Regions from separate parts of the Brevibacillus sp. FW301-21C12A genome, predicted to be linked through region 1. Evidence: a T-box and tRNA genes for the amino acid it is inferred to sense, from the RefSeq annotation. Region 1 holds a T-box; the other regions hold tRNA genes.

What was found. A T-box is a leader RNA that pairs with one kind of tRNA and senses whether it is charged. The one in region 1 lies ahead of leuS (leucine--tRNA ligase), so its partner is inferred to be a tRNA-Leu.
Region 2: it encodes a tRNA-Leu, which carries the amino acid that the T-box ahead of leuS (leucine--tRNA ligase) is inferred to sense. The anticodon was not compared.
Region 3: it encodes a tRNA-Leu, which carries the amino acid that the T-box ahead of leuS (leucine--tRNA ligase) is inferred to sense. The anticodon was not compared.

Annotation. Positions count from the first base shown of each region.
Region 1 covers NZ_JBYTBG010000014.1:16,939-27,492, reverse strand. Annotated here, with positions in the region: gene AC3WQH_RS11195 (DNA polymerase IV) at 1-139, shown strand, start outside; gene AC3WQH_RS11190 (hypothetical protein) at 152-349, shown strand; gene AC3WQH_RS11185 (MFS transporter) at 553-1,773, opposite strand; gene AC3WQH_RS11180 (TetR/AcrR family transcriptional regulator) at 1,852-2,415, opposite strand; gene AC3WQH_RS11175 (YqeG family HAD IIIA-type phosphatase) at 2,614-3,138, shown strand; gene yqeH (ribosome biogenesis GTPase YqeH) at 3,135-4,256, shown strand; gene AC3WQH_RS11165 (shikimate dehydrogenase) at 4,340-5,191, shown strand; gene yhbY (ribosome assembly RNA-binding protein YhbY) at 5,228-5,518, shown strand; gene AC3WQH_RS11155 (nicotinate-nucleotide adenylyltransferase) at 5,532-6,125, shown strand; gene yqeK (bis(5'-nucleosyl)-tetraphosphatase (symmetrical) YqeK) at 6,109-6,699, shown strand; gene rsfS (ribosome silencing factor) at 6,699-7,055, shown strand; gene AC3WQH_RS11140 (class I SAM-dependent DNA methyltransferase) at 7,062-7,799, shown strand; T-box leader at 7,851-8,092, shown strand; gene leuS (leucine--tRNA ligase) at 8,241-10,554, shown strand, end outside.
Region 2 covers NZ_JBYTBG010000025.1:22,516-33,069, forward strand. Annotated here, with positions in the region: gene AC3WQH_RS15780 (fumarylacetoacetate hydrolase family protein) at 1-574, opposite strand, end outside; gene AC3WQH_RS15785 (hypothetical protein) at 647-1,180, opposite strand; gene AC3WQH_RS15790 (VanW family protein) at 1,330-1,947, opposite strand; gene AC3WQH_RS15795 (hypothetical protein) at 2,032-2,430, shown strand; gene ppsA (phosphoenolpyruvate synthase) at 2,506-5,118, opposite strand; gene AC3WQH_RS15805 (ABC transporter substrate-binding protein) at 5,504-5,923, opposite strand; gene AC3WQH_RS15810 (ABC transporter substrate-binding protein) at 5,949-6,740, opposite strand; gene AC3WQH_RS15815 (helix-turn-helix domain-containing protein) at 6,701-6,982, opposite strand; tRNA gene AC3WQH_RS15820 (tRNA-Leu) at 7,154-7,240, opposite strand; tRNA gene AC3WQH_RS15825 (tRNA-Thr) at 7,252-7,327, opposite strand; tRNA gene AC3WQH_RS15830 (tRNA-Asp) at 7,361-7,437, opposite strand; gene AC3WQH_RS15835 (C40 family peptidase) at 7,625-8,533, shown strand; gene AC3WQH_RS15840 (hypothetical protein) at 8,599-8,841, opposite strand; gene AC3WQH_RS15845 (M3 family oligoendopeptidase) at 8,950-10,554, opposite strand, start outside.
Region 3 covers NZ_JBYTBG010000003.1:19,145-29,698, reverse strand. Annotated here, with positions in the region: gene AC3WQH_RS02935 (EamA family transporter) at 1-476, shown strand, start outside; gene AC3WQH_RS02930 (DinB family protein) at 608-1,072, shown strand; gene AC3WQH_RS02925 (glyoxalase superfamily protein) at 1,069-1,437, shown strand; tRNA gene AC3WQH_RS02920 (tRNA-His) at 1,722-1,797, opposite strand; tRNA gene AC3WQH_RS02915 (tRNA-Met) at 1,818-1,891, opposite strand; tRNA gene AC3WQH_RS02910 (tRNA-Gly) at 1,900-1,973, opposite strand; gene AC3WQH_RS02905 (hypothetical protein) at 2,393-3,208, shown strand; partial or broken gene AC3WQH_RS02900 (LysR family transcriptional regulator substrate-binding protein) at 3,363-3,743, opposite strand; gene AC3WQH_RS02895 (ABC transporter substrate-binding protein) at 3,716-4,732, opposite strand; gene AC3WQH_RS02890 (helix-turn-helix domain-containing protein) at 4,856-6,451, opposite strand; tRNA gene AC3WQH_RS02885 (tRNA-Leu) at 6,792-6,878, opposite strand; tRNA gene AC3WQH_RS02880 (tRNA-Val) at 6,890-6,965, opposite strand; tRNA gene AC3WQH_RS02875 (tRNA-Glu) at 7,068-7,141, opposite strand; tRNA gene AC3WQH_RS02870 (tRNA-Ser) at 7,146-7,238, opposite strand; gene AC3WQH_RS02865 (phospholipase A2 family protein) at 7,525-7,809, shown strand; gene AC3WQH_RS02860 (hypothetical protein) at 7,949-8,152, shown strand; gene AC3WQH_RS02855 (hypothetical protein) at 8,300-8,443, opposite strand; gene thiM (hydroxyethylthiazole kinase) at 8,649-9,461, opposite strand; gene AC3WQH_RS02845 (hypothetical protein) at 9,463-9,969, opposite strand; gene AC3WQH_RS02840 (RtcB family protein) at 10,200-10,554, opposite strand, start outside.

The DNA.
Region 1 (10,554 bases):
GCTGCTGGACGATTTGCTCGATGCGTTTGATTACTCGCAAGGTGTCAGACTGGTGGGCGTTGGCTTTTCCAATTTTGCCGAACCGCAAAAAGAGCGCTACGAGCAGCTTTCGCTGTTTCCGTGGAAGCTCGGGAGATAGGGAGGGGCAGGGATGGAGGCGGACAATGCGTTTCATTGCTGTGCGACCTGTATTCATTTTCGCGTGGAAAAAGCGCCAGGCGTCGTGACCTACCGCTGTTCGCGCCTCACCTACGAGACGCGGCCAGACTATCGCTTCCAATGCTGGACCCCGACGGAGCGGGTCAGGCGGCTGATGGAGACGAGGCAGCAGCAATCCCGGAGTGAATAAAGAAATGGCAACACCCCCGCATGCCACGGCTCAGCGTGACAGCGGGGGTGTGTTTGCTTGGGTCAGGTGGTTGTGTCTGACGAGCTGCACCCGAGCGGTCGCGGGCGCAGCCGTTTTTGTTTGCCTGGTGAGCCAGCCGCTTCCCGCCCCCTCCCGCCAACCGCCGCCAAATCATCACCGTCGCCTGCTTTGATCGCAACCCCTCAAGGCGTGTGCATCTCGCCTTTTTGTGCGGAATACCGCACCGCCTTGCTCGCTTTCAACTGGATGAACAGCAAGATGCCAAAGCCGAGCACCGCTGCCGCGACGACGAGGAGAGCCGAGGACACAGGCAAGAGATCCGTCAAAATCCCGCCAGCCAGTGGGCCCGCAACCATGCCGATTCCGTGGAACATGTTGAACAGCGAGTAGGCTGTTCCGTAAGCGCCGCTTCCCCCTTGGTCGATGATCCCCCCGAGTGTCGGGAGAGTAGGGGACAGCGTGAAGCCGACGCTCGCGCCGACGAGCGCCATCGCGATTCCGGCTTGCCACAGCGAGTCGGCCCAGACCAGGAAAGGCATGAAGACAGCGAGTGCAACGACTCCGGCAAACATCAGTTTGTACGGGTTAAACCGGCCGGACAGCGAGCCTGCCACGGGGGCAATCAATCCGTATGCCAGCGTCATCGCGCCAAACAACAGCCCGATCACGGTCGGCGTAATGCTGAGCTTCTGCGTCAAAAAGACGGGCAGTGTCGGCTCCAGCAGGCAGAGCGACACTTCCGCGAGCAGGACGATCCCGGCGATGAAGACGACTTGCGGATTGCGCAAAAATTTGCCGACCAAAAGCTTTTCGCTCGCTGTGCGCGCCGTTTCTTCCTTGAGGAACAAATACACCAAGACGATGTTGATGACCGTAAAGGCCGCAGCCGCGAGAAACGGCGTCCGGTGATCGCTAATTTCAAACAGCCAGCCGCCAATCGGCGCGCCGAGCAAGGTGCCTGTAGAGATGGCCGTCAGCGCGGTGCCCATGACCGCTCCGCGCATTTTCGGCGGGAACAGGTCGGCGAGCAGGGCGAGCGCCGTCGGCCAAGTCGCAGCCGCCGCAATCCCTTGCACGAAGCGGGCTGTAATCAGCAAGGCCATCGTTTCGGAAAAAGCGAATAGCAGCGTCGAAGCGGCAAGCCCGACCAAGCCGACGAGCAGCACTGTCCGTCTGCCCAAGCGGTCAGAGATCGGCCCGAAGATCGGCGTGGCGAGCAACATCGCGACCGCATAGCTGCTGAACAGGACGCCCATCATCGTCGAGGAAGGCTGCAGCGTTTCGGAAAAATAAGGAACGATCGGGATCAACAGGCTGTAAAGCAGCATGTCGATAAACAAAATCAGAATCACAAAAAGCAAACCGGTACGTTGCGGCTTTGTCATTTGCGTGAAAAAAGACATCATCAACACCTCATCCCATCTAACTCAAAAAACTATTTTTGTTTTATTAGTTTTCGCAAAAAAAGGGAATAAAAGGGGTCACCTTTTATCCACGGGCACGAGTCCGTACAACAGAACGTCTACAATCGCGGCCAAAGCTTCCGATACGGTAATCTGGTTTTGCATGTAGAAACGCTGGTCGAGCGTCGAATTGACCGCGTCCACGATCAGCTTCATCATCAGCGTGACATTCATGTTGACGATCAGCCCTTCCTTGATTCCTTGCTCGATCAGTCCGCGCAGCGTCTGCCAGTCATCCGAGAGCGCGGAGTCGACCAAGGCCCATTGCTCCGGGTAGTAGCGCTTCATCTGTTCGAGAATGCGCAAATCGTAAAACTCGTAGTGTGTCGGCAAAACCATCATGACGCCTTTGATTTTTTCGATCAGGGAAAGACTGTAGTCGTCGAGAATTTGCTTTGTTTTTTCATCGGCCTCGGCAAACGTTTGGGAGATGATCGCCTCGAGAATCTCCACCTTCGAGGAAAAGTGCTCGTAGAGCGTCCGCTTGCTGATGCCGAGCCTGCGAGCCAGGTCGTCCATGGAAAACTTCATGCCCTTGTCTCTGATCTCATCAATAAAACCTTTCATGATCCGGTCTTTCATCGCCATCGACCCCCTGCCTAACCACCGGTTGAAAACCGGATAAACAAAAATAGTTTTCTTAGTGTTTCCATTATGGCACAAAGCCGTTGTCCACGGCAAGCGGCAGCTAATGTTTTTCTTTTGCAACAGGGTGGTCGATTATGGTATAGTAGGTGCCGAAATCGCGGTTGATGGCTGCACATCATATGGAGGTGCCCCGTGTTTTTAAACAAGCTGATGCCCAGTCAGTTCGTGGAGTCTATCCATCACATTGATATAGATCAATTGAAACGAAATAAAATCCGCGCGGTGATTACAGATTTGGACAACACCCTTGTAGAATGGGACAGGCCAGAAGCTACCCCGGAAGTAATAAGCTGGCTCGGGCGCTTGCACGATGCAGGCATCCAGGTCACGGTCGTGTCCAACAACAACAAGGAGCGCGTCCAGCGCTTCTGTGCACCGCTCGATCTCGGTTTTATTTGTGCGGCGAGAAAGCCGACAAACCGTGCCTTTTTGCAGGCGGTTCGGCAAATGAATGTGACGATTGCCGAGACGGTCGTGATCGGCGATCAATTGTTTACCGATGTGCTGGGAGGAAATCGGCTGGGGTTTCATACGATCCTGGTCGTGCCTGTGGCCCAGACGGACGGTTTCTGGACGCGCTTTAACCGTCAGATGGAGCGCGTGGCTTTGAGCTGGATGGAAAGGAAAGGAATGGTTTCGTGGAGGAGAAAAGCATGACGGAACAAACAATCGGCACTTGTGCCGGCTGTGGTATTGCGCTTCAGACCGAGGATGCGAAAAAGCCCGGCTATGCGCCTGAATCGGCGCTGGGCCGCAAAGTGGTGATCTGCCAGCGCTGCTATCGCATCAAGCACTACAACGAAGTCGCGCCAGTGGCGATGGGCGATGACGACTTCCTGAAAATTTTGGACGGCATCGGCTCGACACAGTCTCTGGTCGTCATGGTCGTCGATATTTTCGACTTCCAGGGCTCCTGGCTCAGAGGCTTGCCGCGCTTCGTCGGCAACAACCCGATTTTGCTCGTCGGCAACAAGGTGGACCTTTTGCCGAGAAACATCAACCTGAACCGTGTACGCAACTGGATGCAGCACGAAGCGAAGGAACGCGGCCTGCGCCCGGAAGACATCGTGCTCATCAGTGCGCAAAAAGGGCAGCATATCGACGAGTTGCTCAACCGGATCGGGGAACTGCGCAAAGGACGCGATGTGTACATCGTCGGCGTGACCAATGTCGGCAAGTCGACGATGATTAACCGCATCCTGCACGACTACGGAGCGGCAGAGCTTACGATTACGACCTCGCCGTTTCCAGGCACGACCCTGGACAAAATCGAAATCCCGCTGGAAGACGGACGCTCCATTTTCGATACGCCGGGCATTATCAACCGCGATCAGATCGGGCACATGATTTCTCCATCCGATCTGCGGAAAATCACGCCGAAAAGCCGGATCAACTCCAAGGTGTACCAGCTTGAAGATGGGCAAACCTTGTTCCTGGGCGGACTTGCCCGCATTGACTTTGTACGCGGACCGAAGCAGCCGTTTGTCGTCTATGTCGACAACGACCTGTACATTCACCGCACGAAGCTGGAAAAGGCGGACGAGGTGCTGCAAAAGCATCACGGCACATTGCTCGTGCCCCCTACCGGGGAGGAAGCGGCCAAAGCATTGCCGCCGTTTGTGAAGCATTCGTTCAAGGTCAAGCAGTCGCAAATCCCTACGGATATCGTCATTTCCGGCTTGGGCTGGGTGACGATTCAAGGCAAGTACGAAGCGAACGTCGTCGTTCACGCGCCAAAAGGGGTAAGCGTGGGCATGCGCAGAGGTTTGATCTAGCCTTTTGCCAGCGACGCGCATGATGGCGTCTTTTGCTTTGCGCCATATGCTAGAGAGAGAAGCTACGGGGGAGGAAAAGCTCCATGATTACAAGCAAAACACAGTTGGTCGGCCTGTTTGGACATCCGGTATCCCATTCGCAGTCTCCGATGATGCACAATGCTGCTTTTGCTGAGACCGGACTCGACTTTGCCTACTCGGCTTTCGACGTCGAACCGGAAGCGCTGGAGGACGCGGTAGCGGGGATTCGCGCATTGGGCCTTCGCGGAATTAACGTCACGATCCCGCACAAGGTCGCGATCATGCCGATGCTCGATGAAATTGATCCGCTGGCGAAGCGAATCGGCGCCGTCAATACCGTGGTGAGCAAAGATGGCAGGCTGATCGGCTACAATACAGATGGCATGGGCTACGTCCGCTCCCTTGTGGAAGAGACGGGAATCGTGCTGGACAAGCAAATTGTCACCATGATGGGCGCGGGCGGTGCTGCCCGTGCCGTTGCGTTTACGCTCGCCGAAAAAGGCGTAAAGGAAATCCGCATCATCAATCGCTCGCGGGAAAGAGCCGCCGTGCTGGCCGAGCATGTAGGCACGATCGTTCCGACGCGAATCGTCGAGCAGGGCGAAGGCAAAGACGCGATCGCGGACTCTTCGCTTTTGATTAATACGACGTCCATCGGAATGCTGCCAAACGTGCAGGACACCCCGGTGCCAGCAGACTGGCTTCACTCCGGGCTGATTGTCAGCGACCTGATTTACAACCCGCTGGAGACAAGACTGCTCCGCGAAGCGCAGGCGATCGGCGCGACTGTTCACTCCGGCGTCGGCATGTTTGTGAACCAGGGCGCCCTTGCTTTTGAGCTGTGGACGGGAACCGACGCACCGACGGAAGTCATGCGCGAAGTCGTCTTGCAGCAACTGACGAAAACAACCTGATCGAACATGATTGCAGGAACTAAAGGAGGCATGCCGATGTTGACCGGCAAGCAAAAGCGCTTTTTGCGCGCAGAAGCTCATCATCTCACCCCGATTTTCCAGGTAGGAAAAGGCGGCGTTAACGAAAATATGATTACCCAGATCAAGGAAGCGCTGGAAGTGCGCGAGCTGATTAAAGTCGCGATTTTGCAAAACAACAGCGACGACAAGCATGAAGTAGCAGAAGAACTGGCAGCAGGTGCGGGTGCCGAGCTGGTGCAACTGATTGGCCATACGGTTGTCTTGTACAAAGAGTCCCGGGAGCACAAGACGATCAAGCTGCCGTAAGTGATCGAACACCATGAAGGACGCACGAAAAAAAGTCGGGATCATGGGCGGCACATTTGATCCCATCCATTGCGGCCACTTGCTGGCGGCTGAACAGGCCAGAGAGCAGGCTGGACTTGACGAGGTCTGGTTTATGCCATCGCACATTCCGCCGCACAAGAGCAGGGAGGGGCTGACAGAGGCGCATCATCGCCTGCAAATGGTTCAGCTCGCCATAGCCGATCACGAGTCGTTTCGCGTGACGGATATCGAACTGGCCCGAAAAGGCCCCTCTTACACGTACGATACGATGGTTCTGCTCACGCAGCAGTTTCCTGATTGTCAGTTTTCTTTTATTATTGGGGGAGACATGGTAAAAATCTTGCCCAAATGGTACCAGTTCCAACAGTTGATCCGCATGGTACGCTTTATAGGTCTGGCGCGACCGGGCACGGAGTTGGAGCGGGAGGCGTGCGAGTACGTCACCTTCGTGGAGATGCCGGTCTGGGACATCTCTTCCACGTTAATCCGGGAAAAGGCGGCGGCGGGCAAAAGCATCCGCTATCTGGTACCTGATGCTGTGGAGCGTTATATAAAGGAGAACCGATTCTATGAAACTCTTGTCTAATCGGGAGGAACTGCTTGCGCGCATCCGGGCGCAAATGCACGAGAAGCGCTACAAGCATACTTTGGGGGTCGCCCAGTCTGCCCGCGAGCTTGCACAGCGATACGGCGCTGACCCTGACAAAGCCGAGCTTGCCGGACTTTTGCACGACTACTGCAAATGCTGGCCCGTGGAGAAAATGTTCGAAATTCTCGTTCGCCACGATATGCCGACAGAGCTGTTGGAAGGGGAAAAAGAGCTGTGGCACGCTTTTGCCGGGGCAATCGTCATTCAGAACGACCTGGGAGTGACGGACCCGGATATTTTGCAAGCCGTTCGCTACCATACGACAGGGCGAGCCGGGATGTCCCTGTTAGAAAAAGTGGTTTGTGTGGCAGACTATATAGAACCGAACCGGAATTTTCCTGGCGTGGAGCAGATTCGCACGCTGGCCGAGAAAGACCTTGATGCCGCCCTGGCTCTCGCTTTGGGAGGCACGATCCAGTTTTTGATAGAAAAGCAGAAGACGGTCTATCCGCTGACGCTTACCGCTTATAACGATCTGGTATCCCGCAAAGGGAAAGAAGGAGGGTTTTGATGGTTAAAACAGTAGAAGAGTTGGCTCGCTTGGTAGTGAAGGCAGCAGAAGACAAAAAGGCAGAAAATCTGAAGGTGCTGGACATCAGCAAGCTTTCGGTGATTGCAGACTACTTCATGATCTGCCACGGAAACAACGAGCGTCAGGTGCAGGCGATCGTGCGCGAAATTCGCGATCAAGCCCACAAAAACGGTTTTGACGTTCGCGGCATTGAAGGCGCGGATGAGGGACGCTGGGTGCTCGTCGACCTCGGCGATATCGTGATTCACGTCTTCCACCGCGAAGATCGCGAGTTTTACAATCTGGAGCGACTGTGGAAGGATGCAGAAGAAGTGTCCTTCGCTGCGCAAGGGTAAAAACGGATGGCGTACGCACACATGGCCGCAGTTTACGACAGGCTGATGGCGGACACCCCCTACGATCAATGGCTGGACTGGGTCGAGCGCACCTGGCAAAAGGGAGAGGCTCCAAAACGAGTCATTGATCTGGGCTGCGGGACGGGATCGATTGCGATTCCGCTGGCCAAGCGCGGCTATCGGGTCACGGGCGTCGATCTGTCCGCCGAGATGCTGGCGATTGCCTACGACAAAATGCGGCAGGAGCAAGTAGAGGTGGCGTGGGTCGAGCAGGATATGCGCGAGCTTTCCTTGCCGGAGGCGGACGCGGTCATTTCCTTGTGCGACTCTCTCAGCTACCTGACAGAAGAAGCGGACGTGCAGGAGACGTTTCGGCGCGTCTTCGCTCACCTTGCTCCCGGGGGAAGCTTTTTGTTCGATGTGCACAGCCCGTACAAAATGCTGCATATTTTCGGCGACGAGACATTCACCTACGTCGACGATGAGGTTTCGTACATTTGGCATTGTTTTTGCGATCCGCTGCGCCTGGAGGTAGAGCACCAGCTCACCTTTTTCGTCCGCCAGCCAAACGGCTTGTACGAGCGGCTGGAGGAGGAGCATTGGCAAAGAGCCTACCAGCCGGTCCAACTGATGCGCTGGCTGGCCGACGCGGGCTTCACGGACATCGTCATTACGGCAGACTATTCGGATTTGCCGCCGCAGGAAGCGAGCGAACGCTTATTTTTTGCCGCTCGCAAGCCGTAGGGTTTGACACGGTTGGTTTATATTGACTATAATGGCGTTATAACTACAAATTTCGACGCGTTTAAGAGGAATAGTAGGAATATGCCCCGCGCATACAGAGAGTTGACGGCAGGTGCAAGTCAACCCGGGACTATCTGAACTCGCCTCCCAGCACTTGCCCCGAAGGCCATGTGTACATGGTTGCGTAAGGGCAGGCGGCTCATCCCCGTTACGGATTTCAAGTGGGTGAATGCTTTTTCATTCGCCAATCTGGGTGGTACCGCGGGAATATAAACAAACCTCTCGTCCCTTTCGTAGAACGACTGGGGACGTGGGGTTTTCTTTATACTGGACCGGAATGTACAGATTCTTATCCGGTATAAGTGCAACGAAGGCTACGCCAATGGCTCGGTGTAGCCGAGTTTTCATTTTTTACCTATTTCAAGATGGGAGTGCTCTACCATGGTTTTCAGTCATCGTGATGTTGAAAAAAAGTGGCAACAATACTGGGAGCAAAACAAGACCTTCAAAACTTCCGAGGACCCGAACAAGAAAAAGTTTTACGCACTCGATATGTTCCCGTATCCATCTGGTGCCGGGCTGCACGTCGGACACCCGGAAGGCTATACGGCTACCGATATTTTGTCCCGCATGAAGCGGATGCAAGGCTACAACGTGCTCCATCCAATGGGCTGGGATGCGTTTGGCTTGCCAGCCGAGCAGTACGCGCTCGATACGGGGAATGACCCTGCGGAGTTCACAGAAAAAAACATCAACACGTTCCGCCGCCAAATCAAGTCGCTCGGCTTCTCCTACGACTGGGACAGAGAGATCAACACGACCGATCCGCACTACTACAAATGGACCCAGTGGATTTTTACGAAGCTGTATGAGCACGGCCTGGCCTACGTTGACGAAGTAGCCGTGAACTGGTGCCCGGCGCTGGGAACCGTTCTGGCCAACGAAGAAGTCATTGACGGCAAAAGCGAGCGCGGCGGCCATCCGGTCGAACGCCGCCCGATGAAACAATGGGTATTGAAAATTACCGCGTATGCGGAAAGACTGCTCGAAGACCTGGAAGAGCTGGACTGGCCGGAGAGCATCAAGGAAATGCAGCGCAACTGGATCGGCCGTTCCGAAGGGGCAGAGGTTACGTTTGCTATTGAGGGACACGACCAGACCTTTACTGTCTTCACGACCCGCCCGGATACGCTCTACGGCGCCACCTACACGGTACTCGCTCCCGAGCACAAGCTGGTGGAACAGATTACGACGCCAGAGCAGAGAGCAGCGGTAGAAGCTTACCTGGAGCAGACGAAGCACAAAAGCGATCTGGAGCGTACCGACCTGGCGAAAGAAAAGACAGGGGTATTCACAGGCGCCTATGCGATCAACCCGGTTAACGGCGAACGTCTGCCGATCTGGATTGCCGATTACGTGCTGATTAGCTACGGAACAGGCTCGATCATGGCTGTACCGGCGCACGATGAGCGCGACTACGAGTTCGCCAAGACGTTTGATCTGCCAATCAAAGCGGTCATCGCAGGCGGAGACATTTCCAAGGAAGCGTACACAGGCGACGGAGAACACATCAACTCCGGCATGCTCGATGGCCTGAACAAAGAACAGGCGATCAACAAAATGATCGAATGGCTGGAGAAAGAAGGCAAAGGCAGCCGCAAAGTGACCTACCGTCTGCGCGACTGGCTGTTCAGCCGTCAACGCTACTGGGGCGAGCCAATTCCAATCCTGCATCTGGAAGACGGCACAATGAAAACTGTGCCAGAATCCGAATTGCCGATCATGCTGCCTAAAACAAAAGAAATCAAGCCGTCCGGCACAGGCGAATCGCCGCTCGCCAACATCACCGACTGGCTGAACACCGTCGATCCGGAAACCGGCAAGAAAGCGCGCCGCGAGACGAACACCATGCCGCAATGGGCGGGCAGTTGCTGGTACTTCCTGCGCTTTATCGACCCGCACAACGACAAAGCTTTGGCCGATCCGGAAAAGCTGAAACAATGGCTGCCAGTCGACATCTACATCGGCGGTGCAGAGCACGCTGTATTGCACTTGCTCTACTCCCGCTTCTGGCACAAATTCCTGTACGACATCGGCGTCGTGCCAACCAAGGAGCCATTCCAGAAGCTGTTTAACCAAGGCATGATCCTCGGTGAAAACAACGAAAAAATGAGCAAGTCCAAAGGCAACGTCGTCAACCCGGACGATATCGTCAACAGCCATGGTGCCGACACGCTCCGCCTGTACGAAATGTTCATGGGGCCGCTGGATGCATCCATCGCCTGGTCGACAAAAGGTCTCGATGGCGCGCGCCGCTTCCTGGACCGCGTGTACCGCCTGTTCGTTCAAGACAACGGCGAGCTGAACCCGAAAATCGTCGATACGAACAAACCGACCAGCATGGAGCGCGTCTACCATCAAACCGTGAAAAAAGTGACGGAAGACTACGAGGGCCTGCGCTTCAATACAGGGATCTCCCAGTTGATGGTATTCGTCAACGAAGCGTACAAAGCAGACGTCCTGCCGAAAAAATACATGGAAGACTTCGTGAAAATGCTGTCCCCGATCGCCCCGCACTTGGGCGAGGAACTGTGGGAAAAACTCGGCCACAACGATACAATCGCTTACGAGCCATGGCCAACCTACGACGAGTCGAAGCTGGTCGAGGACGAAGTGGAAATCGTCATCCAGATCAACGGCAAAAACAAGGAAAAAATGCTCATTGCCTCCGACTCGACCAAGGAACAAATGGAGG
Region 2 (10,554 bases), on a different contig from region 1:
TCAGCACATCGCCATCGGCGACCGGTCCGACACCCGCAGGAGTCCCCGTGTAAATCACATCGCCCTGACCCAAGCCAAAATGCTCCGCGACGTAAGCAATGATCGTCTCCAGATCAAAAATCACATCGCGAATATTTCCCCGCTGCACCTGCTCGCCGTTTTTGAGCAGGGAAAAGTCTGTCTGCTGCATCGCCGCAAGCCCTGGAAACGGGTGAAACGGCGTCAAGATCGCGGAATGAGGGAAGCCTTTGGCAAGCAGCCACGGATGGCCTGCACTCTTCAGCTCGCTCTGCACATCGCGCAAAGTAAAATCAATGCCAAGGGCGATCTTGTCGACCAGCTCGGCAAGCGTGCAGCCCGGTTCATACGGCCGTGCCAGATGCACGACCAGCTCCGCTTCATAATGAAGCTCTCCGCGCGTCCCAGGCAGCTCGATCTCCTGTCCGTTCGTCACAGCCAGAGCGTGTGTCGGCTTGGCAAAAATCATCGGTTTTTTCGGTACGTCGTTCCCCAGTTCGGCCGCATGCAGCCGGTAATTGCGGCCCACACAGTAAATATTGCGGATCTGTTCCATTTTGTCCTCTCCTTCTGAAAGCTTGTCGCTCCCATTTACTATATCATGGGAAAGAGGACGAAAAACAGCCGGTCAATACTCGTCAAAGCAGTTGTCATAGCCCGGCCAGAGCCTGGCGTTGCCGCGCGCCTCCACTTCAAACACTGTATCGCAAATCGCTTCCAGCGCGCTCTCCAAATCCGTCTCCTCCTCCGAGCTCCACATGAACCCGTAACGAAGGCGCACGACCTGCTCATTTTTTTCGCAGAGGACAAACGCGAGCTGCGGGTGCTGCTCAATGACCGCTCGGCGCGCCTGAACGGTCGCGTCCAGCGAAAACAAGCCATCCCATTCCGAGATGACATAGGTGGAAGTTACCTCGATCCAAAGTGCGGAGGAATCGTTTCTCCTGCGAAAGACAACCGAGTCCTCCCGATAAAATCCATACCCCGAAGGAAGGGCGCCCTGGAGTCTGAATGCCATCCCGACAGGCAAATCTTCCGGCTTTAGCGCTGCGACAAGCCGACCAGGCAAAAGATAGTAGCCATCCTCCTGGCAAGAGCCCAAAGGCTCGCCCATGACGACCACGCGCTGATTATGCGGGTCACCTGTCACCTGTACGTACATCACGGCACCTCCTTTTCACACAGTATGGTCAGGAATGCCTGCCTCAAAACCAAATAATGTTTCGGTACATCCATTATTTTACATTTATAGCAGACAAAAAAAACAGGAGGTACATCCCAATTTGATGTCCCCCTGCTTTTGCGTTGTTGTCATGATGCGCGGACGATGGCGATGACTACATCGTTTTCGTTGTACGCTTTCGCTTTTATTTTGACAGGAAAGTCGTACGGGTTCTGGAACTGAAAATCGAGGACGCCGTAAGCTACCGTTGCGTCCTGGCCTGCCGGCACGTAGCCCACCGACTTGCTGTGATTGTGCCGCTCCACGATCGTCATCCCGGCTTCCGCTGTCGCATTGTACAGCGTGCTGGATACTTGGCAAATCCCGCCGCCGAAGTCGTCGACAAGCTGCCCGTTCAAGATCGTCCCTGCCTTTTCCCAGCCGTCTTCCTCTATGTTGGAATTGCCTACTTCTTCATTAAAAGAAAAAACAGCTTGCGGCTTGATTTTTTCCTGGTTGATCTTTTTCAGCGCCTTCTTGATATTGTGCTTGCGCGCGTCAGAGCTGCCTTCCATCGTCGTATGGTAAAAGCCGAGGACTTCTTTGTCTTTGATGTCCATTTTGTCCAAAAAAGCTTCGCGCTGCTCTGCAGGGGAAAGCTCTGCTGTGCCCAGGGCAGATGCAGGTGCGGGAAGGACTGCCGTACACGCTGAAAACAGGAAGGCTGTTGTCATCACACTGATGCCTATGAACCGGAATTTGTTCATGCTCCTCTACTCCCTCGCTTTCATTCGTGCTGTCTCTTTTTTCGGCTCGCGCAAAAAAGCTTGCGAATGCTGCAAGCCTGCAACGTGTCGATCACAATGCTCGCCACTCTACTGTATCCCACGCTTGACGCGGCGAGCAACCCGCAAATCTTGGACAGTTTTCAAGGAACAGGTGAGCAGCCGGACGGTGGACATCCGCCTGCGCTTTTTCTGGCGCAAAAAGGCAGACCGTCCTTGCTGCTGCGGTCTGTCTCTAAGTCGCCATTCTGCATCGTTCTCGCCGATCACGCCGAGCGCCCCGCCCGGTTTTTCTCGTTTTCTTCTGGACAAAATGGCGCTATGCTTCACGCCAGGTCAGGAACAGCCTGCGGTGTTTCAGGCATGAAGCTTTTATTTTTGAAAATGAAATTCATTATCATCATTCTGATTGTAGCGAAAAAAAGAAAGTTCTTCAACCTTCCTTGGTCGAAAAACTTTCTTTGATCGCTCGTCCTGCCTTGCAACCAAAGGCAACCGCTCATCTACTCGACTCGCTCGCGAGCTTGACGGCTTCAGCCATCACAAAATCTCCACATACCCCTCTGTTCCGTGCACGCGAATGCGTTGCCCGTCTTTTATGAGACGGGTGGCGTTTTCCACGCCGACAACGGCCGGCAAGCCGTATTCACGCGCGATTACTGCCCCGTGGGTCATCAGTCCGCCCACTTCGGTGACCAGACCTTTGACCGATACAAACAAAGGTGTCCAGCCCGGGTCAGTAAAGGAGGTGACCAGTATATCCCCTTCTTCCAGGTTCGCCTCTTCCATGTGTAAAATGACACGCGCCCGCCCCTCGATCACTCCGGCAGAAACAGCAAGACCTGCAAGCGCATTGGCGGGCAAGCTTTCCCGCTTGTACTTGCCCGCAATGATTTCACCATCAGACGTGATGACACGCGGCGGTGTCAGCTTTTCGAAAAATTGGTAGTCTTCTTTTCGTTGGCTGATGACCTGCTGGTCCAGCTTGTTCGTGCGCACCACTTCGTGAAACTCTTCCAAAGTGAGATAGTACACGTCTTCTTTTTCGCGAAGAACACCCGCTTGTACGAGTTGTTCGGCTTCTTTCAGCAAAGCTTGCTTATAGACGAAGTAGCGATTCACGATGCTGTATTTGGGATATTCGCGATAACCGATGAAGTTTCGGATGCGGTCGATCATTTGTTTCGTTTCTTTTGCTTTTTGTTCCCCGTCCGGCAATTGCTTTACTCGCTCGATGATCTCTTGTTCTTTTTTAAGCGCTTCCTGTCGCCCTTGCTCAAATTTCCGCTTGCCAGCGTTCGGCTCAAAGTTTTTGATGTTGCCCAAAATCATGGGGACGAGCGTGAGCGGGTTTTCACTCCAACGCGTTCTCGTCAGATCAATTTCTCCGGCACAGCGCATTCCGTATTTTTCGAGATACGCCTGGATCGCGTCATGCGCTTCCTGTCCGCCATCCAGTTTGAGCAGTTCCTCCCAAAAGTGATCTGCTTGTGCGTGCTGCAAATAGTCAATGACCTTTGGATAAGGGCGAATCGCATCAGCAACATCAAGGAGCGCCAGCCCCATTTCCGACGTAATGTTGTTTGGCACCGATTGGGAAAGCGTGTCTGCTACGTTTTTTTCACCCAGCCACTCGTTCATTTTTTCGTTGATCCATGCCGAAGCATTCAGCGCAGCCATAATCACGCCCAAGTTTTTCGGGACAAATAACACCTGCTTTAACTGCTGGATGTCTTCGAGAATAAAGGAAAACAAATCAGGCCCGGATTTCGTTTGGATGGTTTGCTTTACCTGTTCGAGCGCGTTTTGATTGCGCGCAATCAACTCAGCGACGATGGCCGGATCGTCTTCGATCGGTGTTTCCAAACTGGCGGGCAGCCTATCTGGATTGCTGTTGCCGGGGGACTGTTCTTTGTCATCTGTTGGTGACAATCGGATAAAATCTCGCTCGATGATCGTCAGCAGCGCGTCTTTTATGAGCGGGTCGGATTGTCCCAATGTATTTATCAGCATTTGCCTGCTGTCAGGTGTAGCGAGCATCTTTGTCACATCGACAAACAGCCTGCCACCGGCTTTGTGCATGGGGGCATTCGTCGTCAACAGAAAAACAGACATGCCCAAAGGCTTCATCGGGTCGGTCATCATTTGCTGGTGGCCCACCGATACGTAGACGTGATTGTCTTGATCGTTCGCTTCCGGGATGGGGTACAAAGTCGTAATCGGACGGCTCTGGACAATGTAAAACGTATCGTCAGCCAAACACCATTCGATATCTTGCGGGCAGCCCAAATAAGCTTCGATCTGTCTGCCGATGCGTGCCAGTTGCAAAATTTGCGGGTCGGTAAGAGTTTGCGCCTTTTGCCGCTCAGGCTCGATCTGCTCCGTCTGCGTCCCGCCTTCTTTTCGTCCGTAAATCGCCAACGTTTTGGTTGCGATCCTTTTGTCGACGATGTCCCCGTCCTTTACTCGATAACAATCGGCGGATACGAGGCCAGAGACGAGTGCTTCGCCAAGTCCAAAACTGGCGTCGATAGACAGCAGCTTCCGGTTGGCTGTAATCGGGTCGGCGGTAAACAAAATCCCGGAAGCGTGAGGGAAAACCATCCTTTGTACGATGACGGATAAAGAAACATGGCGGTGGTCAAATCCGTTTTGCATCCGGTAAATGACCGCGCGATCCGTAAACAGCGACGCCCAGCATTGGCTCATATGCTGCAAAATGGCTTCTATGCCGATGATGTTCAAATAGGTGTCCTGTTGACCAGCAAAAGAAGCGTGCGGCAAATCTTCCGCAGTCGCACTCGAGCGCACGGCATAAGCGTGTTCCGCTCCAAAGCGGGAGAGATAGTGCGTCACGGCTTCGACCACATCGGCGGGAATTTCGGCTTCCCTGATAATTTGCCGAAGCTGCCTGCTGATTTCACCAATTGGCTCCCGGTCTTCTGCGCTCAGCCTCGCCAGTCGATCCAGCAAAGCATGATACGTCTCGTTTTGTTCGATGGCTTTTTGATAGCCCGCTGTGGTCACACAAAATCCTTCCGGGACTTGTATGCCGGGGATTTTCGATAGCTCCCCCAGATTGATCCCTTTGCCGCCAACGAGCAACCGCGCTGTTTTTTCCATTTCCTGAAAACCGAGGACCAAAGCACTCATTCCGATCTCCCCTAACCATTCCATTGTGAAAAAGCATTTGACAGGTGTTTGTGCGGGTGATACAATTAAAGTGTAAAATGAGATACCACTAACCATAAAATTGAGTACACTCGTGTGCTCTGATTATATCATCGTGTCTTTTTAGGCGCAATCAAAAAGAACCTGGGCAGTTTTGCCAGGTTCTTTTCATTCATGCCGCTCCAAGCTGAAAAGCATATAAAAAAACCTGGAACGCGTCCAGGCAATCTGTTAGAGAATGCGAATGTTGGAACAATCACGACTGTTCAAATCTCAATCGCCTTTGCTATTGTATCATAAAGACTAGACATGTCAAAGAAATTTCTAGGACTGGCCCGCCCCCCCATCGTGCCAGAAACCTCGGACCTCACTGCTTCTGTTTCGCCCCGTTGTGCCGCTCGATCACGTCGGCCAACGCCTCGATCTGGCCGAGGACGGATATCGGGTCAAAGTAGAAAAAGGTTTTGTAATCGAGGACGATGACGCGATTCTCCCGGACAGCCGGAAGCTGCCTCCACACTCCGCTATCGACAACCGCCTTCAGCTCTTCCTCGGTCGTTTGGTCCCATGAGCAGAGAAACACGATGTCTGCGTCGGCGTATTCTTGGAGCAGCTCAAGCGAAATCGCCTGGTACTGTGCGCCGCTGTCGATCACTTCACGCTGCACCCGCTCATTGGCCTTGAAGCCGATCGCATGGTAGATCGCTTCCCCGCCCCGCCCGAAGTTGTCGCCGAGCACGGCAAGCTCTTTTCCGTTCGGATGAACAAGTGTCGCGGTCGCATTCATGAGAATTATTATCGAATCAAGCGTATCAAGAGGGCAGAAAGTTTGTCCATGCAGACAAATGACGAAAATTCAGCCGAAATGTGACTGGACCATTTTCCTCCAGCCAGTCCAATTGCTTCTCCATCGCCAAAGGATCGTACCCGTAAAAAACATTCGGGTCCGGCTCGTACACGCGGCCGTTTTTTACTGCCGGCAGACCGCGCCACACGCTCGACTCCAATACCTCGCACTCGGCGGGGGGCCAATGCGAATGATAGAGGAACAAAAAAATGTGATCGGCGGAGTAATCGGGCAGATCGTCCAGCGGGACGTGTATGTTCAGCAGCCCTTTTTCGATCATGTTCCGCTGCACGGCAGTCGGCGGCTGCAAGCCCAGCACATCGTATATCAGACACCCGCCCATGCTCGTCATGTTGCTGTAAACGTAGCATTTGCCCGAGACGATTTTCACGATCAAAAACGTCTCGCCTCGGGCACGCTGGACGGCCAGCTTGTTTTTTACCGCCAAAGCTCTTTCGTCAAACAGCAGGAGCCAGCGTTCTGCCTGTTCGCGACGCCCCACGGCTGCCGCGAGCACGAGCAGTTCCTCCCGCCAATCGCTGCATTCCTCGGGAATCGTGAACACCGGGGCGATCTCCCACAAGCTCTCGGTGTACTCTTCCCGATACACCATGATGAGGTCGGGCGGATTCGCCGCGAGCCACTGGACGGTTTTGTCGCTGTACCACTCCCCTTGCCTGAAACCTGAGCAGTCGAGCCGCTCCCGGTAATGAGCAGTCAGCCACGGCTCCATCCACAAGCCGACGACGGCAAACACCGGGACGATCCCCAGGCCAGCAGGCATGCTGTGGCGTGCGGCATCAGGACGGCGATTCGTTTCGGCTGCTTTCTGTACACCGTCAGCGGAACGCCCACAATCTGCTTAAACTTTCGGCTGAAATAATAATCGTTGGCAAACCCGGTTTCCTGCGCAATCAGATGCAAATCTTTGTCCGACAACTGGAGCAGCTCCTGGCCTTTGCGGATTCGGACCCGGCCCAGGTATTCGACGAAGCTCACGCCCGTCTCCCAGGCGGCGGGGCGGCCGGAGTCGCAGCCGCTCGCTTGCGTGTAGCTGGAAGCGGGACAAGCCTGCCGCTGCCAGCAGTGTCAGCCTAATCCAGATCATGAATAGCAAAAAGGCTTTTGTTCTGCCGGAAAAGCAGCCCAAAAGCCTGTCGTTTACTGGTATGGTGCGGTCGAGAGGACTTGAACCTCCACGGTGTTGCCACCACTAGAACCTGAATCTAGCGCGTCTGCCAATTCCGCCACGACCGCAAATGAAAACGTGGTGCCGGCGATAGGAATCGAACCCACAACCCCCTGATTACAAGTCAGGTGCTCTACCAATTGAGCTACACCGGCATAGATAATATTCGCCATTCGTGTATCGAAGAATGGCGGAGCTGACGGGACTCGAACCCGCGACCTCCGGTGTGACAGACCGGCGTGAACTCCAACTTCACCACAGCTCCATGTGGTTTATTTCCAACTTTTGCTCACTCTCGTGGGCACTTCTGTAATATAGCATGTCTTCTACCAACTTTGCAATAGTTTTTGAAATCTTTTTTTCTACATCATTTTTTCATAGATTTACCATTGAAAATCCGCTAGAATTTTATCTAGATATGCAGAAAATAGTAGATTGGTGGAGACGATGATATGAAACTTACTTCGAAGCTACTCACCTCCCTCGCCCTCTTCACTCTGCTGCCTACTGCTGCTCACGCCGCCTCTGGAGTGTATGTAGTATCAGCAGGGGACACGTTGAGCAAAATTGCCCGTGAGCACCAGACTACGGTCAGCCAGCTCATGCAAGTGAACCAACTGAAAAGCGATCAACTGTCGATTGGCCAGACTTTGTCCTTGCCTGAAGGCAGCCTGTCGACAGGCGGTGCAGCCGACGTCCCTCTCGATGTCGTAGCCGCCTCGATTGACTCCGCCAACAACGAGCCGGAAGAACTGACGGCTGGCGAAAAAGCGCGCGTGACGGTAGACGTGCTGAATGTGCGCAAAAAAGCGTCGACGGATGCGAGAATTTTAGGCAAGCTGAAGTTCGGTGACGTGGTTGAAGTCGTCGAGACTGGCAGCGAGTGGACCAAAATCGAGTTCGAAGATGATGAAGCCTACGTCTTCTCCGCTTACTTGAGTCCAAAGCTCACCCCTGACGTTGCGTTCGCAGGCGATGTCGATTCCGCAAGCCTGCACCGTCTCGAATCGATCTTTGAACCACTGCTCAAAACTCCGTATGTGCTCGGAGGAACCACACCGGACGGATTTGATTGCAGCGGCTTTACTTCATACGTATTTAGCCGCCTCGGGGTTACACTTCCGCGTACATCCGAGGATCAATTCCGCGGGGGCGTATCCATTCCGCTCGAGCAAGCGCAGCCGGGCGACCTGCTGTTTTACGATTCGCTCGGAAAAGGACGCGTGTCCCACGTAGCGATCTACTTGGGTAATGGCACCATCGTCCATGCAAACGGCGAAGACGTTCGCTACGGCAAGGTGGAGTACATGCACAAGCTGTATCCGTTCTACGGCGTCAAGCGCTACGCCGAATTCCAGTAGCAATCCCCCGAAAAAACGGCCCACACCTGTCACCAGGTTGTGGGCTGTTTTCCTGTGAGTTCGGATCAATGAATTTCCGTGTTGTGTCCGGCCTGGGGAGGTGTCTGGTTGGCCCCAATTTCGATTTTGCCCAAAGCCTGCTTCATCTTGTCGAGCTGAAGCTGGTAATCGCGCACAACTACGGTGAGAACGCTGACCGACTCTTTGAAATCAGGTTCGCTGCTGACTCTGTCTATGGCTCTATGTAGATGCAGCATTTTGTTCTCTGTTTCCCGTAGTAGGTCGAGTAACTGCAATCCGTTTACCACGTAATCACCTCATTTGTTTTTTCTTACTTTCTCCCGGTCGGTTCGTTGCTATGCGCAAAAAAACGCCCGACATGACGATCGGACGTTTTTTCCTGTGGGCTGTGGGCTTTACGCACGCGCAGCGGCCAGCTCCACAAACGTATCAATATCTTTGGCAATCAGCGCAAGCGAGTTGCGCCAGAAGTCAACCGAGCGCACGTCGACGTCCATGATCGCGGCCACATCGGCAATGCTCATTTTGCCTGTGACAGACAAAAGCTCGTCATACTGCTGGACAAACGCTTCGCCGCGCTTCACGTACTCGGCGTACAAGCCTTTTGCGAACAGCAAGCCAAAGGCGTACGGGAAGTTGTAGAAGTTGAAATCGGCACTGTAGTAATGCGGCTTGCACACCCACATGTACGGGTGCAGCACAGCATGGTCAAGCCCCTCTCCGTAGGCGTCCTTTTGCGCTTGCAGCATCAGTTCCTTCAGCTCGTTGACAGACAGGGAGCCTTCTGCGCGGCGGGCAAAGACGGCCGTTTCAAACAGGTAGCGGCTGTAAATATCGACAATGACCTGGCTTGCGCCGGAGATGTCGTTTTCCAGAATGGAAAAGGCTTCCTCTGGGGTCGCCTGGGCCAAAGCGGCCTTGGCAATGATCGTCTCACACAAAATCGACGCGGTTTCCGCGATCGGCATCGGGTAATCGCTGTTGTAGAACGCTTCCTGCACGAGACATTCGCCATGGTAGCCGTGTCCCAGCTCGTGTGCCAACGTGCTGACGTCGTTGTAGCTGCCTGTGTAGTTCGCCATGATCCGGCTCTCCCCGACCATGTGCAGGTTGTAGCAAAACGCTCCGCCGCGCTTGCCTTCGCGAGTCTCGGCGTCAATCCACTGGTTGTCAAAAGCGCGGGCGGCATAATTCGCCAGCTTTTCGCTAAAGCTACCAAAGTGCTTGACAATAAAGTCGCGCGCTTCCTGATACGTAAAGCGCATGTCGGCTTCGCCCACCGGAGCAAACAGGTCGTAGAACGGCAAGCCGTTTTCGTGTCCGAGCAGCTTTGCTTTTGCCCGGAAGTACTTCGTAAAGGCCGGCAAGCTTTCCTTCATCGCGGCAAGCATCGCGTCCAACGTCGCCTTGTCCATGCGCGAGTCGAGCAATGTTTTTTCCAGCGGCGACTCATAGCCGCGAAGCTTGGCTACGGTGATGACTTCTCCCTTGATCCCGTTCAAGCTCGCCGCTGACGATTCCTCGATCTTTTTGTAAGCGGCAAGCTCTGCCTCGTAAGCCGCCTTGCGCAGCTCGGCGTCTTTTTCATGCGCCATGTTGCGCACGACAGGCAGCGGAAGCTGTTTGGCCTCTCCGTCGATGGTGATGTCTACCAAGAGCGTCGAGGTCAGCATTTCCTGCAGCTTCGTCCAGGCGTTGGAGCCTGTGTTTTTCATTTTCGCCAAAATGATTTCTTCTTTTTCGCTGAGCATGTACTTGCTCTTCTCGGACAATTCGGTCAGCATGAAGCGATGCGTTTCCAGCAGCTCGGACTGGCTAATCAGCTCGCTCAAATTGTCCAGTTGGCCGAGCCATTTTTGGAACAGCACGCCCGGCTCTACCAGCTCGACGGACTGCTCCTGCACTTTTTCGATGAATTGCAGCGCTTTTTCGTTTTTCGCGTCCACGCTTGCCGTCAGCTCGCCAAACGCGTACAGGCGGTATTGGGTCTGCAAAATCGA
Region 3 (10,554 bases), on a different contig from region 1:
AAAACGTCAGCATCACGGGTCTGGTCTGCGGCCTGTTGTCGGGGGCAACGTTCGCGCTGGTCATTTTCTTCAGCGGGCGCGTCCTTCCGGGCATGAATCCTTATTTGCGCAGCGCGATTACGATCAGCATGGCAGCCGTGATGCTCTCCATCGTCTACCCGCCTACTTTTTTGCTCAATGGACGGCTGATGGACGGACTGCTTCCGCTCGGCTTGCTCGTTGCCGTATTCGGCTCGGTCATCCCGATTTTTTGCCTGGCGGTAGGCGTCCCCCGCATCGGCAACGGCCTCGCCACGATCTTGAGTGCCGTCGAGTTGCCAACCGTCGTGCTTTTGTCCTGCTTTGTCCTCCAAGAAAACGTGACGCTTTCCCAATGGGGCGGCGTTCTGATGATCCTCGCGGCCATCTGCGTGCCGCAAATCAAATGGCGCAGGCTTTTCGCGCCCGCCCATGTCTTGGAGAAAAAAGGCATGTAATTGAATCAAGCGTGTCGGTCCACCGGGGACCCGGCACGCTTTTTTTCTGTGCCTTTCCCTTCTCGCGGATAGGAGAAAGCGGCGGTGGCATGGAATGGTAAGAAGAAGCGAAATCAGGAGGGAACAGAGGTATGGAAAAACGGCATATTGTCCTCTTTCAGCAGTTGGAAGATTATCGAAAGGAAGTGCTGGAGGCGGTAAACGGCTTGTCAGAGGAAGAAGCGCTCATCGTCCCGGCGGGCTTTTCCAACAATATTTTGTGGAACTTGGGACACATCTATCTGGATCAATACTTATGGCTGCAGCACTTGACGAAAGAGGAGGCTCCGATTCCGCCCGGCTTCCGCGAATGGTTCGGCTACGGGACCAAACCGGCAGACTGGCAATCTCCTCCCCCTCCCCTGCAAACCATCCTCGCCTTGCTGGAAGAACAGCCTCAGCAAATTCGCTCCGCCTATGGGGAGCGGCTGGAGGAACCATTTCCTGCCACCGAATCTGGCATGCACACCATCGCCCAGGTGCTGGTGCGGACGATTTTTCACGAAGGGCTGCATTTGTCCACGATTACTGCATTAAGGAGGTTTGTGAACAGATGACTCTTGCCGTCACGCCTGTCTTCCGCATTTTTGACGAAGCAAAAGCGAAGGAGTTTTACGTCGATTTTCTCGGATTTCAGGTCGATTGGGAGCATCGCTACGAGGACCATTTTCCGCTGTACATGCAAGTCTCGTCGCCCGAGTGCGTGCTGCACTTAACCGAACATCACGGAGACGCCTGTCCGGGCGCGGCTGTCCGCGTGCAGGTCGAGGACATCGAGCTGCTGCACCAGACGCTTACCGGCAAGTCGTACAAATACGCCCGGCCCGGTCTGGAAAAAACGCCATGGGGAACGCGCGAGGTGTGCGTGACAGACCCGTTTGGCAACCGGATTCACTTTTTTCAGCCGCATCCTTTTCCGTAAGCAGGCAAAAACAAGCTCCCGCTGGCAGCTTCTTGGCCGCGTAAGGAACTGTGTCGCCCCGCCGCGAACCTTTCTCGTGCGCGCGCTTGTATGCTTTTTTCGCACCGCCTGCATGTTTCGCCGCATGAAGGCGGGGCGGTCGATCGCGTGTGTGCCTATGCTCGGACCACTGCCATGCTGCACCGCAACATGTAGCGAGCGAGAAACTCGTCCTGAAAATGCGCATACAAAAAGCCCAGCCAGATCCGTGCAGGAATCTCGCTGGGCTTTTGCTGTTTCTACTATGGGGCGATCGATGGGACTCGAACCCACGAATGCCGGAGCCACAATCCGGTGCGTTAACCCCTTCGCCACGACCGCCATGTGTGGAATCAATCAGGTAGCGGCGGAGGGAGTCGAACCCCCGACCTTTCGGGTATGAACCGAACGCTCTGACCATCTGAGCTACACCGCCAAACGCTATGGAGCGGGTGATGGGAATCGAACCCACGCGACCAGCTTGGAAGGCTGGAGTTCTACCATTGAACTACACCCGCAAAACAAATGCTGTCCCCTTTTGCGCAAGCTGTCGCTTGCCAGGTTCGCATTGCTGAAAAGTGGTTTTCGGACCTCTTTTACAAGCGTAATTGTAACATATGTGAAAAAAAAGTCAAGGATATGGAAAGTGACGCCATATAAAGCCGTTGTGTATAGGCTCGGGTCGACAAGCACAAACTTGTCCGTCCGCGACGGCGCGGGCTGTCCTTTGTATATTATATAGAAGAAAAACATCCTGCTTCCTCCGAGCCGTTCGCGGAAATTCGCCCTAGTTCATGATAGGCAGGCTGTTTTTTGCGGCCTTCTCCGTTCAAAAAAACTTTAACCATTGTCCGCAATTCCTATACACAAATGGAAAAATATAGCCGATGGTAACAGGAGAAGCAGCATTACCGCTGATTGGAAAAGAGGAACCCATGTGAAAATTTCCATGTCGCACGCCCTGCACCCCCAAAGCCCCCTTCGCTTAAGCAACGGGGCTGAAAATCAGGCAGTAGCGGACAGGCAGCAAAAAAAACAAGCCGATTCCGTCACTGTCAGTTCCCAGGCTCGCAGCCTTTTTGCGAAAAACAACCAGTCGAAAAAAAATGACCTGATGCAATCGTTGCAGCCCCAACGGGAAAAGCTGCAAGAGAGCAAAAGCAAATTATATGAGTCAGCATTGAAATCGGGCGGGCAAGCCCAGGGCATCCAGGAGCAGATCAAGGCGCTCGATGAGCAAATTCGCGCTCTGGATGAACAAATCAGCCAAATCAAGCTGGATGAAATGCAGAAGACGTTCGTCCAGGATGCAGACAGCAAACAGCCGACTCCTGAAAAACCCGCTGACGCTGGCAACCAGACTGCCGAAGAACCTGCCTTGCAGCATTTCATGGCGTTGTCCGGTAACTTGGAGCAGCTCGAACAGCTTTCTGCCCAGAAACATAAAATCGCCCGCGGCATCCGGGTGTTGAATCAGGAGATCAAGCTGGACGAAAGCCGGGCTTTGTCAGGCCAAACGGCAACAGCCAAACGCGAGCAAGTGGCCGCACTGGAACAGACGATGGGCAGGCTCGATGAGCAGATGGGAGAAAAGTTTAAGGCGCTGGCAGCACAGCTCATCGAGCAGACGAATTTTGCCGAAGCCGAATCTTTCAGCACCGCTGCCCCTCCCCGCAATGCAGATGAATCGAGCAGCGGCGAGTCTTCGGCAGAAAACGCCCAGTCCGCACCTGACCTGGAACTCGCCCCGTAACGCGAGACAGAACAACCCACCTTTACGAGTGGAGCGACCACGCCGCGCCAGATGTTGCGGCCCGCTCGTAAAGGTGGGTTTTCGTATTCTTTCTTGTGTGGCAAACAGCAGCAGACTGGCTCTGACCTGGCTGTCGTGGCCGCCCGTCTGCCTGTCATTTTCCACGCTCCAAGCGGAAAGCATCCGGTTTGCAAAAGGACAGCAGCGCATTGCTCGTGACGTCCGCAAAGTATTCCTCCACGATCTCGCGAAACTCCCGGGCAGCGCGGGAAATGTACCGGCTCTTGTGCCAGAGCAAAGCGATCTCGCGCGCCAAATTGCAGCCCTCTACCCGCAAATAGTGGACCTGCTCGTGCAAGCTCCTTCCCGTGCAAGGGATAAAGGCGATGCCGATTCCCGCCTCTACGAGCGCAACCAGCCGGGCAGGTTCATCGCCTTCGTACACGTAAGCTGGCTCGAGGGCTGATTTCAGCATGTATCCAGATGGCAGGAGGAAATATTCCGCTGTCAAAACTGATGCTTGCCCTCGACCAGCATGTCGGCAATCAGATCGACTTGTGCTTTTACGGCAATCGGGTCGTACGGCCAAAAATAGTCGGTATCCATCTGGTAAACGCGGCCGTTTTTGACTGCGTCCAGCGTGTTCCAGATCGGATTGCTCGGATCAAGTCCCGCCTGCTTGCCCGACTCCACAAAAAGGTAGTCGCCGGAAAATTCGTTGACCTGCTCTAACGAGATGGTCACATGCTCTTTGCCCTCGTCTACGCTTTTTTGCACCAGCGGCGGTCGCTTCAGCCCAAGATGCTTGTACATGGCTTCGGCTCCCCGCCAAAGGCCGTCGGCGTACACCACCAGTTGCTTGTCGAAGCCGCCCATGATCGCAGCCGTCGCGTTTTCGCCGACGACTCCCTTGATGCGCTGCTTTGCTTTCTCTACCGTTTCGTTGAAAGAGGCAATCCAGGCTTCCGCTTCTTTTTCCTTGCCGAGAATCTCCCCGAACGTGCGGATTTGCTCGCGCGAGTCTTTGAATGTCGTATGGACGAAAACGAGTGTGGGCGCGATTTTGCTCAACTGCTCATAGAGCGTGGGGTCGTCGCTCAGCGTGACGATCAGGTCGGGATTCAGGGCCAAAATTTTCTCCACACTGCTGGCGTCAATCGTGCCGATGTCTTCGATGCCCTCTGTCTGTGCCTTGATATGCGGGGAGTCGATATCCCAGAACGGTGCCCCGACAGGCTTGATCCCGAGTGCCAGGAAGGTAGCCAAATATCCTTGGGCGACAATGCGCTTTGGCTCGGCCGGAATTTCAATTTCTCCGTTGACCGTCTTTACTTTACGGGTAGACGGCTTGGCCTCTCCGCTCGTCGCAGCCGTTGCCGCTGTTTGCCCCTCTACTGCGTTTTCCTGCGAGGCCCCGCTGCCCCCTCCGGCTCCACCGCAAGCCGCAAGCAATACCGCCATCGCCAATAGTAAGGCGCTCAGCATGCCAGGCGCTCTGTGTGCTCCAACCTTGTTTCTTTTCATCCTGTACAGCTCCTTCTTGCTAAAAATGGGAAACGACCTTATCAATAAAATCCGTACCCATCATAGCAAGCTTTTCCATACACCGTCTATTTCATAAAGTTGCCGTTTTTTCTGGACAAATGTTCACTCTGCGCCGCCGCGGAGCAAGCAATTTGTCTGGATGTGCAACTGGCGCTCTAGCGCCAAGCCGTCACTGCTCCAAAATTCGTTCAGCTCCAGCGCATACACCTGTCCGGGAGCCTTTTCGAAGGCTGGCAAGCTCAGGCCATGCACACCCGCCCCATGGTCATCGCGGGCATCAATGACAAACATATGGTCTGCGGCGTATTCGGGCAGCCTGTCTGCTGCAATCCAGAGATGCCGTCCAGGCACGAGCACGTCCCTGTGCACGCTCTCCGGCGGACGGAAGCCAAGGGCGTCGTACAGGTTGTACGCCCCTCTCGCCGTTTTGTTCCAGATGAAGACGCCATCGTGGCGCAGCTCGTAGACGGCGGCCGTGTCCCCTCTGTCGATCAGCTTTTGCAGTTGTTTTCTCGCAGTTTCGACCTGTGCCTGATAGCGCTCGATCCATCGCTCCGCTTCCCGCTCTCTGCCAATCAGCTTGCCGACCAGCCGAAGCTCCGCGAGCGGGTCCAGCTTGTCCCATTCCAGCGCCAGCACCGGGGCGATGTTTTGCAGTCGCTTCATCCTGCCAGGCGTGTAATAAAAGTAGGTCGGAGCCAGGACGAGATCCGCTTTCAGGTTGGCGAGCTGCTCGTCGTCGTATGCGCCGTTGACCGTCGGAACATTTTGCAGTTCCTCTTTTAACAGCAGCGCTCCGCGCACAAGCTCATCGTCAGTGGCGACAGGCGTGACACCGAGCGCAAGCAAATCGCCCACGAATTGAAAGGCGGCGATTCGCTTCGGAATCGGCCGACTGCGGAACTCGCCTGGGGACATGCCGGTCAGTTGCTTGAATTTTCGGCTCAAATACTCGCCGTTTGCATAGCCGACCTTCGCGGCAATTTCGTTGACCGTCATGGCCGACGTCAGCAAATGCTCTTTGGCGCGGTCGATCCGCACGCGATTCAAATATTCGGAATAGCCCCACCCCAGCTTTTTCGCAAACAAGGTCGAAAAATAGCTTGTATGAAATCCGGCCAGCCGCGCCAGCTCGGGGCGGGTAATAGGGCTTCGGTAGTTTTCCTCGATATAGGTTATCGCTTTCTGGATCGACGGCTCCCAATCCAGTTCAGGCGTAATTTCGTACTGAAGGGCAAGCTCCATCAGCTCTTTGAACAAGCGCTGGTGCTGCTTTTGCTCTGCCGTCTGGCCGTGGGCGGACGCTTGCTGGCACGCGTGCGAAAGCTCGTTCAGCAGCACATTTGCCCGATACGGCAGTCGATTCGTGACCCAGCCGCTCGCAGGCAAACAACTGCGGTCGTTGCGGTAGACGAGCTGCTCATCGTCGTGCTCCGCCAGCCGATAGCTCTCGAAGGACAGGCGGCAAACAGGCGGGCTCTCGTTTTTGTCGGCGCAGATCGTCACCGAGTGGCCCGGACGCAAAAGCACGATTTGTTCCGGGCCCAGCCAAACCGTCCGCTTGCCGTCCTGCATGCGCATTCGCCCTGACAGCGGGGCGAGCATCGTCGGGGACGAGAACGCCACTTCCAGGGACGGCTTCCCTTTTTCCCACGCCAGGAGACTGCACTCTTTTAAAACGTGAAGAACCGAGTCCATGCATGCAACCTCTTTCCTGCGTTCTCTTTCTTTTTAGTTTAGTTATACCATATCTTGCCCAAGCGACCTGTTGGGGCCACGTTTTTGGGGACAAGGTGCTGGCATGGCAGGGGGAGCCGCTTCAAGGAGAAGAAACGAACAACCCGCGAGACGCCTTGTACAATCAACAAGTCTCGCGGGCCACTTTGTCCATGCCTAAGCCGTTGGTGTTTGCCGTACGCTTCGGCCATTCCGAAACGGCCGCGCCGAATATGGCAGCGCCAGTGGAGAGAGCGCGAACGCCTAACAAAAAAGGCCCCTGCCTGCCACAAAAGCAGACTGGAACCTGTCGTTTACGATATGGTGCGGTCGAGAGGACTTGAACCTCCACGGTGTTGCCACCACTAGAACCTGAATCTAGCGCGTCTGCCAATTCCGCCACGACCGCAAATATGAAAATGGTGGAGGCTGACGGGATCGAACCGCCGACCCTCTGCTTGTAAGGCAGATGCTCTCCCGGCTGAGCTAAGCCTCCACTCTTCCCCGACAAAAGTCGGGTTCCAACCAGTTGTTGGGGCCCCGCAAAGTACTCGGCGTTGTTACAACGCATCCACTTCGCTTTGCGGGGGGAACTAGGTGACCCGTAGGGGATTCGAACCCCTGTATGACAGCGTGAAAGGCTGCTGTGTTAAACCGCTTCACCAACGGGCCATGATGGCGGATGGAGTGGGATTTGAACCCACGAGACGGGTCGACCCCGCCTACACGATTTCCAATCGTGCTCCTTCGGCCGCTCGGACATCCATCCAAATTTTCCGCTTGCCCTGTTCGCATATCGCTCGGGCAAGAACTAATCTATCATATCTAACAGCCGATTTCAAGGAGTATTTTAAAAGTTTTTCTGCGTGCAAATCTGTGAAAACGAAGCGGCTCCCCGCTGGCGTTCTCGTCCTGGCAGCGACCGCCATGACACCACCCTCTCTCCGCTCTGCCTCGCAAGTTTTTGCGTCAATTTTCGTGGAAATTGCCTAAAGCAACTTCCCCGCTTTTCCAATATGCTACCAATAATCATTGACGATGCGGAGTGATGGCTGGTGGGCAGAAGAAGACGGCGGGCAGGTCGGATTCCTTGTTTGTACGGAAACTGGTGCGGCCCGGGCTGTTCGGGGCCGGGCGCCCCGATTGACGATATCGACCGCTGCTGCAAAAAGCACGACCGCTGCTATCAAAAGCGCGGCTATTTTTCCTGTAGCTGCGACCAGGAGCTTTTGCGCTGCTTGCAAAACAAAATCGACATGAACACGGAAAAGGGCAGGGTGGCCGCGATGATTTCCGCCTATTTTTCCCGCTCCAAATGCATTCCGGACGACTTGAAATAGGCTGTTTTGCGAATTGTCACGATTGTCATTCTTCATACAAAAAATGGTAACACCTTGGACATGAATCTGCCATAACTCCCGTGTTTTTCCTTTGGCTTTTTTTGGTACTCTAGTGAATGTCCAAGGAGGGTACAAGGCCGTGGAAGTGCATATACGAACCGATGCCAGTGCAGCACTGACGTTAAAGAAAGAAATTATTTGTCATGGAATTTCCTGCTTTTATGTCCGCCCGTTTGAAAATGATCAAGTAGAATTTGTATTCCTCGCGCTCTCGGAGCACCAGAAGAAGCTGTTATCCTATACGCTGCGAAACTACAGCTACGCCCTAACTTACCTATCCTAATCCTAGCCATATAGCCACGATCATTTTCGTCCCCTGGGCAACCAGGGGATTTTTTACGGTACAAAAAAGCCATGCAAACCGCGCATGGCAAAGCGAAGCAACGGAGTGGCGGCTTGCGAGTAGCGGGCCGCTCTGTACAAAAGCCTGCTAGTTCCGCTTGTCCCGCGCGTGACGGCTCCGCACGAATGCCGCTACTTCCGCCTGTCCGGCATGTGGCCGCTTCCGCACGAATGCCGCTACTTCCGCCTGTCCGGCATGTGGCCGCTCCGCACGAAAACCCTTTACATCCATCTGTCCGTCACGCGGCCGCTCCGCACGAAGCCCACTGCATCCCCCTGTTCGTCACGCACCCACTCTCTTAGCTCTCTCCTTATCCGCTTCCTTCTTAAAATACGAAGAAATTTTAACTGGAACAGGAGGAATCCCCTCTCCCCCAACAACGACAGGCTGCCGCAAATCGCACGGACAGATGCCTGCACGCCTACACGCTTTTCGCCTACAGCCCCACCTGCTCGATAACCCCCAGGCGGTGCACATCGTCGGCGGTCACGACGGACAGGGCATTCAAAAACTGAATCTGGAAGCTGCCCGGCCCTTCGTCGGCCGTCTTTTGCGCGGCGAGCTGGGCGGCGACACCGTATGTGACGAGCGCGGCGGCTCCGGCTAACAGCGTGTCTTTTTCCACAGCGGCAAATGCGCCCATCACGGAAGTCAGCAAGCAGCCCGTGCCTGTCACTTTGGTCAAGATCGGATGGCCGTTATGGATGGCGTACACCCGGCTGCCGTCGGCAATGACGTCGACCTTTCCGGTAATCGCCACGACCGTTTTCAGCTTTTGCGCCGCCGCTTTTGCCAGCGTTGCGACGTCTCCGCCCGCCTCGCCTGCGTCCACGCCTTTGATCTCCCACGCCTCTCCGATGACGTTGGCAATCTCTGCCGCGTTTCCGCGAATGAGGGCCACGTCCAGCTCGCGCACGATTTTTTGCGCGGTTTCCGTGCGGTACGGGGTTGCGCCTGCGCCTACCGGGTCAAACAGCACCGGGACCTGGTGGCAGTTGGCCGAGCTTCCGGCGATCAGCATCGCTTCTACTTCGCGTTCGTTCAACGTTCCCATGTTCAGGACGAGTGCCCCTGCGATTTTCGCCATATCAGCGACTTCCTGCTCGGCGTAAGCCATGACAGGTGACGCGCCGAGGGCGAGCAAGCCGTTGGCCGTGAAGTTGGTCACGACAACGTTTGTGATGTTGTGCACCAGCGGATTGCGCTTTCGTACTGTTTCCAGCAGTTTGCCGATGGACTCAAGCTTCATCCTAGCGATCCCTCTCTTTCGTATCTGCAGACTGGGGAATCATCTTGAACACTTCCACAATCTCCCCCAGCTCCGGATGATCCTGTCTTACTCCTATGATGATATAGGATTGCTCGAGCGCAGGCAATTCGGGCATGGTGGCAGAAAGCCTCCACGCTGTTTTCTCACGGTCCGTCACGGTCGCCAGGAAGGAAACGCGTCCGGCCCTTCTTTGCAAAACTTCCACTTCCACAAGCGTGCCGTAAATCTTCAAGCGGTCATCCGGGTGGGCAATCCGGTTTTCCTCTACCCATTTTTCCTTTAATTCCTCAACTTTTAGCGACTTCCAGCGGTCGAGAAACTCCCAATCCTTCGAGTGCGGAAAAATATGCTTCGTCTGCTCCAGGAACGTGTTGTACTCTCCGTGAAGCTGATCGATGTATTCGTCCACTTCCTCCGAGATGACGCGGATGTGCTCCTCCCCGCACGTGCGAATGTGATGAGCCAGGAACTTAAAGGACTCGATCATGTCAAAGTTCCCCCACCCCCAAGGTTGTTCGCCGAAAACTCCCCCCCGGGTCCGGCACTTTTGGCAGGTGAAGTAGTAGTATGTAGCCATAGCTGTTCCCCTATCTCCCCTATTTGGTCTCTTTTCTCATATCGGTTGGGGAAGCGGTGCAATTTATGTTACATTCGAACCTATTTTGCCAAAAGGAAAGCAAAAGATGGCTCCCGCCCGGCAGCGGAAACCATCTCGGCTCATACTCCTTTGATCGCGACGAGCGGCTTGCACTTGGCTACGACTGTCGCCAGCTTTGCCCCCACGACGGAATCAATAATCTGATCCACGTCTTTGTACGCCTTCGGATTTTGGAAGTGGCCAGCCGGAAGCGCTTTGGTCGCCCCTTTGCGATGGACGAGCATCGGCGTGTTGCGGTGATATTCCTGCAAGGCGTAATTGTGCATCAAATCGTACAGGACCGGCGTGGAAAAGTCTTTTCCCAGCACGTCCCGGAAAGCCCGCTCGACCGCATAGCCGATCAGATGGCGGTTCACCACCGCGTAATTCAAGGCCGAGTACATCAGGTTCAAATATCGCTTGCCTTCCTCTGTA